One region of the Saccharopolyspora sp. 7B genome, then DNA from elsewhere that is predicted to be linked to it. Evidence: riboswitches for the same ligand, from Rfam matches in the RefSeq annotation. Region 1 holds a riboswitch; the other holds the start of a gene.
The links. Region 1 has a riboswitch for cobalamin ahead of LCD33_RS15795 (ABC transporter substrate-binding protein). Riboswitches for the same ligand answer to the same signal wherever they lie in the genome.

Region 1 (5,573 bases):
CCGGCAGCAGCGCGCGGTGCCGCGGTCCGACCAGCAGCCGCGCCGCCTGCGGCAGCACCAGGCCGACGAACCCGATCGCGCCCGCGGCGGCCACCAGCGTCGCCGCCAGCAGCGCCGTCGCCACCAGCAGCACGATCCGCAACCGCTGCACGTGCACCCCGAGGGAGGCCGCCGCGTCCTGGCCGAACGCGAACGCGTCCAGCGCCCCAGCCCGGGCCAGGCACAGCACCAGGCACGCCACGCACACGATCCCGGCCAGCACCACGTCGTTCCACCGCGCCCCCGACAGCGAACCCAGCAGCCAGAACAGCACCCCGCGGGTCTGCTCCGCGTCCGCCGACGTGATCACGATGTAGGAGGTCAGCGCGGAGAACAGCTGGGTGCCCGCGACCCCGGCCAGCACGGTGTGCCCGGCGGCGCCACCCGCGACCGACGCCAGCAGCAGCGCCAGCGCGAACACCACCAGCGCTCCCGCGAACGCCCCCGCGGTCAACCCGATCGCCCCGGCCCCGAGCCCCAGCACCACCACCGACACCGCGCCCGTGGAGGCGCCGGAGGACACCCCGAGCAGGTACGGGTCGGCGAGCGGGTTGCGCACCAGCGTCTGCAATACCGCCCCGCACACCCCCAGCCCGGCACCGCAGATCGAGGCCAGCAGCGCCCGCGGCAACCGCAGCTGCAGCACGATGCCCTGCCCGATGCGGGACACCTCGGTGTCCACCAGCCCGAGCCGGTGCCCCACCACGCTGCCCACGTCGGCGACCGACAGGTCCGCGGGCCCGAGGGTGACCGCGGCGGCGATCGACAGCAGCAGCGCCGGGATCCCGGCCAGCACGATGGCGGAGGCGGGCAGCCGCCCCGCCGTCACCGCTGCCGGTCCAGCTCGACGAGCCGGTCCGCGAGCCGCTCGATGCCCTGCACGGTGCGGAGGCTGATGTTCAGCTCGGTGCCGGTCATGCTCAGCAGGTGGTCGTCGCGGACCGCGGCGAGCCGGGACACCGCCGGGTCCTCGTGCAGGAACCGCTCCTTCGCCGCGAGCCCGTCGCCTTCGCCGTCGCGGGTGAGATCGCCGAGCACCAGCAGGTCCGGGTCGCGGGCCAGCACGTCCTCCCAGGACACCTGCGGCCACATCGAGGTGACGTCGTCGTAGGCGTTGCGCACGCCCAGCTCCCTGGCCATGATCGCCGGAGACCCGGTGGAGCCCGCCACGTACGGGGATTCGGTGCGGGCGAACCAGAACAGCACCGAGATGTCGCCGCGCGAGTCCAGCCCGGCGACCTTCTGCCGCGCCGCCTCCACCCGGCCGCGCAGCTGCTCGTTGAGCGCCCGGCCCCGCTCGGGGACGCCGAACAGGTCGGCGATGTCCTGCACCTCCTGGTGGATGTCGGCCAGCTGCACCGGTTCCGGCAGCGGCGCCTCCTCCGGCAGGCAGTTGCTCGGCGACAGGTAGGTGGGCACGCCGAGCTCGGTGAACCGCTCGCGGTCGGCGACGCGCTCGTCGGTGAACATGGCCTGGTAGGCGCCGAGCACGATGTCCGGTTCGGTGTCCAGCACGGACTCGAACGACGGGGTGTTCTCGGCGAGCTTCGGCACCCGCGCGTTCGCCGCGGCCAGCGGCGGGTCGACCGGCTCCGTCCAGGTCGCGGTGCCCACCATCCGGTCGGCCAGTCCCAGCGAGAGCATGATCTCGGTGGTCGACTGGTTCAGCGACACCGCCCGCCGCGGCGGTTCCGCGACGGTGACCTCGGTGCCGCAGTTGTGCAGCGTCGTCGCCCCGGCGGCGGGTGCGGTGTCGTCGGCGGGGGCGGCGCAGGAGGCCAGCACGGTCGCGGTCAACGCCACCAGTCCGGCCCGGAACGCGCGGGGGCGCGAGAACGGCATGTCACGTGGTTCCTCACCCCGGACCCATGCGCGGGGCCCGGCAGGCTGCGACCCGGCACCGAGTGCGGTCCGGGGAGCCAGCCAGGTCTTCGGGCTCGGGTTCGCCGGGCGAGGTCCCTTCCCGGACCCGGTGGTCCAGTGGTCGCGGCCGTGCGGCCGTTCCTCGCCCATCGCCCCTACCGCTGCGCGTCAGCTCCGGATTCCGACCGGATTCCCTGCCCTCGCGGGCGCGACTGGCTCCCGAGCACCCTAACCGGACATACCACTACCCCATCAAGGTGATGTTCCTCGCTGCGGGCACCGCCACTCGTTCTGCTTTCGGGGATGGGTGGCGGACTCAGCGCTTTCCTCGCTGCGGGATCGTTTTCACAGGTGGCTCCGCCACATGCGAAAACGCTGTTCTCGCGAGGAAAGCGCTGAGAACCCGCGGGTGGTCGACCTGCGCGCGTGGTCGCTGCTCAGCGGCTTCCCCGCTGACAGGGAACGACCCCCGAGCAACGGACGAACAGACATCAGTCCGGTTGCAACATCGTGCGGATGTTCTCCACCGGCGGGGTTCGCTCCTCGAAGAGGCATTGCATCTGGTAGCCGTCGGCGGTCGCGGCGAGCCGGTCCGCCGCCGGAGCGGGCAGCACTTCGGCCAGCTTCTCCCGCAGGTGGACCAGCGAAGCACGGCTCACCGCGCGGAATTCCGGGTCGCGCATGCCGAGGACGTACAGCTCGTAGGTGACGACGCTGGTGCCGCGCTCCGCGGTGAGGTGGTGGTGGACCAGCTCGGCGAGCCGGGCGACGACGGTGTCCGCGGTGACCCCGCGCAGCCACTCGTCGAGGGACTCGGCGCGGGAACGCAGCACCCGCCTGCTCGCCTCGATCAGCAGCGCGCGCACCGATTCGAAGTGGTAGGCGACGGAACCGACGGGCACCCCGGCCTGCTGCGCGGCGGCGCGCGCGGTGACGCGGGAGGTGCCGCCGTCGCGGATCAGCTGGATCGCGGCGTCCACGATCCGCTCCCGCCGTTCGGGATCATTCGGGGTGTTCTTCGGCCGCACCGCGTTCCTCCCGCGAATCCCGCCTCGCCAGGTTGATCATCGCGACGCCGCCGATCACGCACGCGACGCCGAGCCATGCCACCGGGGGCAGGTGGTCGGCGAACAGCACCGATCCCAGCAGCGCGACCCCGGCCGTCCCCGCGCCGGTCCAGATCACGTAGGCCACGCCCAGCGGGATCACCCGCAGCGCCCGCGACAGCAGCACGACCGTCGCACCGTAGCCGACCACCGCGACCGCCGACGGCACCGGCGCGGTGAAACCGGCGGAGGCCCGCAGCGCCAGGGTGGCGACGATCTCCAGCACGATGGTGCCCGCGAGGTGCGCCCACGCCCGGCGCGCCGCGCTCATCCGCCCGTCCCGGTGCCGAGCAGCACGATGCCGAGCAGCGTCACCGCCATGCCGCCGAGCTGCACCCGGCTGGTGCGCACCGCGAAGAAGACCCGGTCCACGGCCACCAGCACCACCGCCGCGGCGCCCGTCCACACCGCGTACACGAGTCCGACCGGCAGCCGCTGCACCAGCCAGGACAGCAGCACGGTCGCGATCGCGTACCCGGCGATCGCCGCGATCCCCCAGCCCCAGCGGGTGAATCCGCGCGAGGCCCGGGTGCACAGCGAACCGCACAGCCCCGCGGCGATGGCCAGGCACAGCATCCCGAACGTCATGCCGACAAGAGTATGTACAGCTGTTCATAAATGGCAAGCGGCCGTCCCGGCGGACCCTGCGGCACCGGCGTCCGGTGATCCGGCAGGCTTGTCGGGGTGCCGCGGTCGCGGACCACCCGCTCGGTGGCTGCCCGCACGCTCGGACGGTGCGGTACTGACGAGCACGGGATTCCTGGGGAGGAAGCATGCAGCTCGACGACGAGCCAGGCGAGGTGAAGGCGGGTCGCGCGGCGCGCGCCGCGCGGGCCGGGGCGCGGTCGTTTCGCGCGGCCGCGCACGGGCTGCTCGCCGAACCGGACCGGCTGCGCGCGCTGGCGCGGCGGCGGTACGACGCGTTCCGGCAGCGGGAGGCGTGGGAGCGGTTGCGCGCGATGCCGGTCGGCAGGCTCCGCGAAGCCGCGCAGGGCAGGCTGCGGCTCGGCGAGCTGGAACGCGCCGGCTTCCGCACCGTCGCCGACGTGGCCGCCGCGACCCCGGAGCGGTTGCAGACCGTGCCCGGCGTCGGCCCGGCCATCGCGCGACAGGCCGCGGACGCCGCCGGGCGCCTCGCGCAGGCCGGCGCGCAGGACGTCGTGGTGCGCCTCGACCCGGACCGGCGCGATCCGGAGCACGCCGCGCTGCTGGCGGCGGTGCGCGCCTGGGAACTCGCCGGAGAGCGGATCTCCGCGCTGCAGGAGGAGATCCGGCGCGGGCTCGGCACCCTCGACGAGCTGGAACCGCCTGCGCAGCGGACCCGCAGCAGGCTGCGGATGTGGTTCACCGGGGCCGGTCGCGGGGGCGCCGCGCTCGACGCGCTGGCGCGGCTGGACGGGCTGCTCGCCGAACCCGGCATCCGGCAGGTTCGCGCCACCGCGGCGGACGCCGTCGGCGCGGAGGAGCGGCTGGCGCCCGCGGCGCTGTGGCAGGACTACGAACGCCGCGCCGCCACCTACAACACGCTGCTCGCCGAGCTCACCGGCCACGCCGGGACCGCCGCCGGAGCCGCCACCGGGCAGCTGCCGCCGGAGCAGGAGCGGCAGGTCACCGCGACCGGGCTCGACACCGGGCTGATGCGGGTCGCGCTGCGCGGCTACCAGGCGTTCGGCGCGAAGTTCGCCCTGGCGCGGCGGAAGTCGATCCTCGGCGACGAGATGGGCCTGGGCAAGACGGTGGAGGCGCTGGCCGCGATGGCGCACCTCACCGCGCGCGGCGGCACCCACTTCCTGGTGGTGTGCCCGGCCGGAGTGCTGATCAACTGGGTGCACGAGACGTCCCGGCGCAGCGCGCTCGTGCCGCACCCGCTGCACGGCCCGGACCGGGACGCAGCCACCCGCGAGTGGCTGCGCGACGGCGGGGTCGCCGTCACCTCGTTCGACACCCTGCAACGGCTGCGCGGGGTGGCGGACGCGCCGCTGTCGATGGTCGTGGTGGACGAGGCGCACTACGTGAAGAACCCGCAGGCGCAGCGCTCCCGGGCGGTGGTGTCCCTGGTGGGCCGGGCGGACCGCGCGCTGCTGCTCACCGGCACCCCGATGGAGAACCGCGTCGACGAGTTCCGCACCCTCGTCGGCTACCTGCAACCGGAGGTGGCCGCCCGGCTCGACGCGCGGGACGCGCTGGCGCCGGGCCGGTTCCGGCGGGCGGTGGCACCGGTGTACCTGCGGCGCAACCAGGAGGACGTGCTCACCGAACTGCCCGAGCTCATCGAGCTGGAGGACTGGGTCGAGCTCACCGGCTCCGACGACACCGCCTACCGGAACGCGGTGGCGTCGGGGAACCTGATGGCCATGCGGCGCACCGCCTACGAGCAGGCCGGTTCGGCGAAGCTGGCGCGGCTGCGGGAGATCGTCGAGGAAGCCGCGCAGCAGCGGTGGAAGGTCGTCGTGTTCACCTTCTTCCGGCCGGTGCTCGCCGCCGTCCGCGAGGCCGTCGGGCCCGCCGCGATGCCGAAGGACCTGGACGGCCACCTCACCGACAAGCAAGGGCTCGTCGACGAGT
Region 2 (5,573 bases), on a different contig from region 1:
CGACGATGAGCGAGGCCGAGTGCGATGGCCCGGCCGATACCGCGCCCGGCGCCGGTGACCAGCGCGACCTTCCCGGCGAAGTCGTTCATCGCAGCGGCTCGTGGTTGGCCCAGGCCACGCGGTACGGGTAGCGAGCCTGCCACTTCTGGATGACCTCGTGCGCGCCCGGCGCCGCGAACAGCCGCGCCAGCGCGGCTTCGTCAGCGACACCGAACTGCAAGATCGCCGTCGCGACCAGAGCCGGAATGGCGTCTTCGCCCGGCATCCGGATATGCCGCCGCACGGCGAAATCTTCCACGGCGCCGGTGTCACGCATCGCTTTTTCGATGTCGGCGAGGTACTGCCGCAGCTCGGTGTCCGGAATGGCCTCGGCGAACGAGACGATCATCGTGTGGTTAATCATGAGACCAGTCAACGCCGCCGCTTCGCGGGATGTCCAATACACATCTTCCGGAAACTGATAACGTGCAGGAATGGATTCGCTGGAGATCCGCGAACTGCGGTACTTCGTGACCGTCGCGGAGGAGCTGCACTTCGGCCGCGCGGCCGAGCGCCTGTCGATCGCACAACCGGCGCTGACGAAGACGATTCAGCGGATCGAAGCACGCTTGAACGTGCAACTGTTCACCCGGTCGAGTCGCCGGGTCGCGCTCACCACAGCCGGTAGTGCGCTGCTCGAACACGGTCGGCACGCACTCGACGCCATGGCGACGGCGGTCAGCAGCGCCCAGCGGGCCGACGCCGAGGAACACGTTCGGCTGGTGATCAAACCCGGTGGTGACGCGAACCTGCTGTCCGGCATCCTCACCCGCTACGCCCAGTACCAGGACGCACGTGAGATCGATGTCGTGTTCAGCGGCGGCACGGGCCGGGCGGGCTTCCTCCGGGACGGCCGGGCCGACGTAGCTCTGCTCTACACGCCGTTCGACGACACCGATGGCCTCGCAACCCGGGTGCTGCACACCGAAGACCGAGTGGCCGTGCTTCCGGTCGGCCACCCCTTGGCCGCCCGGCGTTCGATCGAGCTCGCCGATCTCGCCGGAGAACGATTCCCCCGCTGGAAGGATGTTCCCGGCGACGGCGCCGAGCCAGAGATCGAAACCGTCGCCGAACTCCTCCCGCTGGTGACCATCGGCCGGGTGATCTCGGTCCTGCCACGCTCACTGGTGCGGCCGACCCCGCCGGGCGTGATCTGCGTCCCCGTCACCGACGCCGGCCCCAGCCACGTTGTCATCGCACGCCAGGCCCAGGACCATCGTCCCGCGGTCGCCGCGCTCATCGAGGCGGCCGTCACCGCACCACCTTCGAACTTCTAGCCTGGCGGGTGGACCTCGTCGGCGGAGATCCGGAGGTATATCGCTACCCGCAACGGCGGACTGTGCTCCTCGCGCGGCTGGTCGCTGGTGGTCGGGTTGGCCGCACCCGAAGGCGACGCTGACGACGCTTGGGGGCGGTGGGCGCCGCCATCACGACACCGCCCCCGCACCTGCCGACGACTACTCAGGGCATCGGATCGGACGGGCCCCAGTCCGGCTGGCAGATCGTGTCCCGGTCAGCGACATTCGGGCAACGGCACCCTCAGAGTCCGCAACGACCACGAGAGCAGGCTCGTACCGCCGTACTTCAAGTACCACGGGATCGCCGACGCGGTTGGTGGGTGCGGCGAGGTCGGCTGCGGTGTCAACGAGGTCGTTTAGCCCTCGGGTCAGCGGCATCGAAGGTCTCGACCCGTCACTGGTGGATGGCGCGGGCGGATTCGTCGACCAGCTGCGATGTGAGTGCGTGGGCGCGGCGGGCCCGTGCGGCCGTGTCCTGTTCGTCCGGGCCGGGTTCGAGATAGGCGCGCTGTGCCGTGCCGTTGTCGGTGCGGTCGCTGTTGAGGCGGCCGGAGTCGACCCCGACAGTGGAAGGCGGCGGAAAACACAAGCCGTCCGCCGCGTTCCACCGGCACTGATCAGCACCTGGCGACAAGCCCGACGGAGATGCTGCGGACGCGGCCGCAGGGCGCGTAGCACGCACCACTAGGGAGGCGGGCCGAATCTCGAACTTTTCATCGATCCGACCGAGCTCCACTACGCGCCCAAGCGGTCTACAACGAGACCGAAACCTTTGCTCACCAAGCGCTGTGCTCACACGGGCCACGCTCGAACCGGTGCTTTATCACCACCGAACCCCCTTCACAGGAGATCCGAAAATATCGGCGTCTCCCCTGGTGGCGCCCCCGGCAGGACTCGAACCTGCGACCTAAGGATTAGAAGTCCTTTGCTCTGTCCAGCTGAGCTACGAGGGCCCGCACATCGCTCGCGTGAGCTGCAGCAAGCAGGGTAACCGGCCGCTCCGTCGACAGTGGTACCGACGCCAACGGCGTTGCAGACCCGGTATCGAACGGCAAGCTGATCGACAGCTCCACGCCGGGAATCGCGCCGGAAGATCACAGAGGAATCACCGCGCGCACGTCGGGGCCGCCGCGCGAATCCCGCGCGACGGCCCCGACGGCTCCCCCTCAGGAGCAGGATTCGGGCTGCACCCGCAGCACGTCGTCGTCCTTGCCGACACCGGTGAACGAGTAGTCGTCGACCGGCGTGGCCACGCCGTCGCGCACCTCGTAGGCGACCCGGGAACCGTCGTAGGAGGGCTCCGTCGTCTGGCTCTCGTTCGACGCGGCCAAGGTGATCAGGACCCGGCCGTCCGAGCCCGCGGGCGCGCACTCGTAGCCGAGGCGGGCACCGATCCCGCCGCCTTCGTTGATCTTCAGCGGCTCGCCGTCCTGCGTCTTCAGCTCGCGCGGCGCGCCATCGGCACCCAGGTCCCACACGCTGAACCAGGTGGTGTTCGCGCCGACGGACTCCGTCACCAGCAGTTCCTGCCTGCCGTCGCCGTTCACGTCCAGCACCCGCATCGGCTGGGTGCCGAAGGACGGGTCGCCGGTCAGCACGGCCTCGGTCGTACGACCGTCCACAGTGAACTTGAGCGACTGCTTCGCCCCGTCCCCGATGGCGGACAGCTGCGCGGTGTCCGGAGTTCCGTCCCCGTTCAAGTCCACAACGGACGTCTCGCTCGAGTCAGCGGCGGCGATCCCTGCCGGCACCAGCGCCATCGCCGCCACGGCCAGCGCACCGATGCCCACACCCGCCCGAATACCGCTCTTCACCACAGCCGGTTCCTCCCGATCGCTTCGTCGCACCGGGACGGAAGAAATCCGTCCCGCCCCCTCACCTGTTCACAAGACGCACCACCGCGCGGCAGGTTGCCCGCGGCTCGAAAAACCTTCCGGCGGTCGTCGCGGCGCCCGGGTGATCCGGACGGCAGGGCCTTGTCTTCCCGCCAGAAGCAAGTAGCCTCCGAAGTGCTGGTGGTTCGCACAGCCCTGCGAAAGCGGGGGTGCGCGAGGCAAGAGGGAACCCGGTGGAAATCCGGGACTGCCCCGCAGCGGTGAGTGGGAACGAACGCCGTCACCGGTCGCCACGACCGGTCACAGCACTGAGCGCGAGCTCGGGAAGCGACGGCCAGTAGAAGACCCCGGTTCCACCGGGAAGCGCCCACGAGTCCGAAGACCTGCCGCCGGTGCGCGCGTCCTGCGTGACGCGCGCTGTTGCGAGGTCTCGCGGGAAGACCTGGACGAACGAGCCGCCGCGTGCGGCCACGTGTGCCCGGATCCTGCCCGCTCGACCTCGCAGAACTGCCGTCCAGCTCGCGAGGAGAGAGCGTTGACCAGCACAATCGGATCCACCGTGCTCGGGTTCCCCCGGATCGGTCCGAACCGGGAACTCAAGCGGGCGTTGGAGAGCTACTGGAAGTCCCGCACCGGCGAAGCGGAACTGCGCGAAGTCGCGCGCACGCTGCGCACCGACACGTGGCGTTCGCTGCGCGACGCCGGGCTGGACTCGGTGCCGGGAAACACCTTTTCCTACTACGACCAGGTCCTCGACGCCGCCGTCACCTTCGGCGCGGTCCCGCCGCGCTTCGCCGAACTGGGCCTGAACCCGCTCGACACGTACTTCGCGATGGCCCGCGGCGTGGAATCCGCGCCACCGCTGGAGATGACGAAGTGGTTCGACACCAACTACCACTACATCGTCCCGGAGATCGGCCCGGACACCGAGTTCCGGCTGTCCGACCAGACCGTCGTCGACCAGTACCACGAGGCCGCTGAGCTGGGCATCAAGACCCGCCCGGTCGTCGTCGGACCGCTGACGTTCCTGCTGCTGTCCAAACCGCAGGACGGCGCGCCCGCCTCGTTCCGCCCGCTGGACAAGGTCGACGAGCTCGTCACCGCCTACGCCGAACTGCTCGGCGAGCTGCACCGGGCCGGGGTCGAATGGGTGCAGCTGGACGAGCCCGCGTTCACCGCGGACCGCTCGCAGGCCGACCTGGACGCGCTGCGCGCCGCCTACCAGCGGCTCGGCGAGCTCTCGGAACGGCCGAAGATCCTGGTCGCGTCCTACTTCGGCGACCTCGGGGACGCGCTGGGCGTGCTCGCCTCCTCCCCCGTCGAAGCCGTCGGCGTGGACCTCGTCGCCGGGCAGCGCACCGTGGACGAACTCCCGTCGGTGCCCGGGCTGCGGGAGAAGACGCTCGTCGCGGGCCTCGTCGACGGGCGCAACATCTGGCGCACCGACCTGGACAAGGCGCTCACCACCGCCGCCACCCTGCTCGGCCTCGCCGGGGAGGTCGCCGTCAGCACCTCCTGCTCGCTGCTGCACGTGCCCTACGACGTCGACGCGGAAACCGACCTCGACCCGCAGGTCGCGTCCTGGCTGGCGTTCGCCGCGCAGAAGGTCGGCGAGGTCGTCGTCCTCGACCGCGCGCTGCACCAGGGCCGCGACACCGTCGCCGAGCAGCTCGACGACGCGCGGCGGCGCATCGCCGACCGCGCCGGAGCCGACCGGGTGCGCAACAACCGGGTGCAGGCGCGGCTCACCTCGCTCAAACCCGAGCACGCCCAGCGCGGTGACTACGCGAACCGGCTCGCCGCACAGCGCAAGTCGCTGCGGCTGCCGCCGCTGCCGACGACCACCATCGGCTCGTTCCCGCAGACCACCGACGTGCGCAAGGCCCGCGCCGCGTTGCGCTCCGGAAGCATCGACCACGCCACCTACAAGCAGCGGATGCGCGACGAGATCGAACGCGTCATCCGGCTGCAGGAAGACCTCGGACTCGACGTGCTCGTGCACGGCGAACCCGAGCGCAACGACATGGTGCAGTACTTCTCGGAACACATGGACGGGTTCGCCAGCACGCACAACGGCTGGGTGCAGTCCTACGGTTCGCGCTGCGTCCGGCCACCGATCCTCTACGGCGACGTGTCCCGGCCCGAGCCGATCACCGTGGAATGGGCCAAGTACGCGCAGAAACTCACCGCCAAGCCGGTGAAGGGCATGCTGACCGGGCCCGTCACCATCCTCGCCTGGTCCTTCGTGCGCGACGACCAGCCGCTCGGCATCACCGCCGAGCAGGTCGCGCTCGCCATCCGGGACGAGGTCAAGGACCTGGAGAACGCGGGCATCCGGGTGATCCAGGTCGACGAGCCCGCGCTGCGCGAACTGCTGCCGCTGCGCTCCTCGCAGCACCAG

Region 2: it holds a riboswitch for cobalamin, as region 1 does, so the genes downstream of both, metE (5-methyltetrahydropteroyltriglutamate--homocysteine S-methyltransferase) here and LCD33_RS15795 (ABC transporter substrate-binding protein) in region 1, are expected to answer to the same signal.

Annotation. Positions count from the first base shown of each region.
Region 1 covers NZ_JAIUKC010000093.1:3,700-9,272, forward strand. The annotation lists gene LCD33_RS15790 (iron ABC transporter permease) at 1-868, opposite strand, end outside; gene LCD33_RS15795 (ABC transporter substrate-binding protein) at 865-1,881, opposite strand; cobalamin riboswitch at 1,965-2,098, opposite strand; gene LCD33_RS15800 (TetR/AcrR family transcriptional regulator) at 2,394-2,930, opposite strand; gene LCD33_RS15805 (multidrug efflux SMR transporter) at 2,905-3,279, opposite strand; gene LCD33_RS15810 (multidrug efflux SMR transporter) at 3,276-3,596, opposite strand; gene LCD33_RS15815 (DEAD/DEAH box helicase) at 3,782-5,573, shown strand, end outside.
Region 2 covers NZ_JAIUKC010000226.1:519-6,091, reverse strand. The annotation lists gene LCD33_RS27270 (SDR family NAD(P)-dependent oxidoreductase) at 1-89, opposite strand, end outside; gene LCD33_RS27265 (hypothetical protein) at 86-388, opposite strand; gene LCD33_RS27260 (LysR family transcriptional regulator) at 474-1,316, shown strand; tRNA gene LCD33_RS27255 (tRNA-Arg) at 2,214-2,290, opposite strand; gene LCD33_RS27250 (VCBS repeat-containing protein) at 2,504-3,151, opposite strand; cobalamin riboswitch at 3,337-3,578, shown strand; gene metE (5-methyltetrahydropteroyltriglutamate--homocysteine S-methyltransferase) at 3,708-5,573, shown strand, end outside.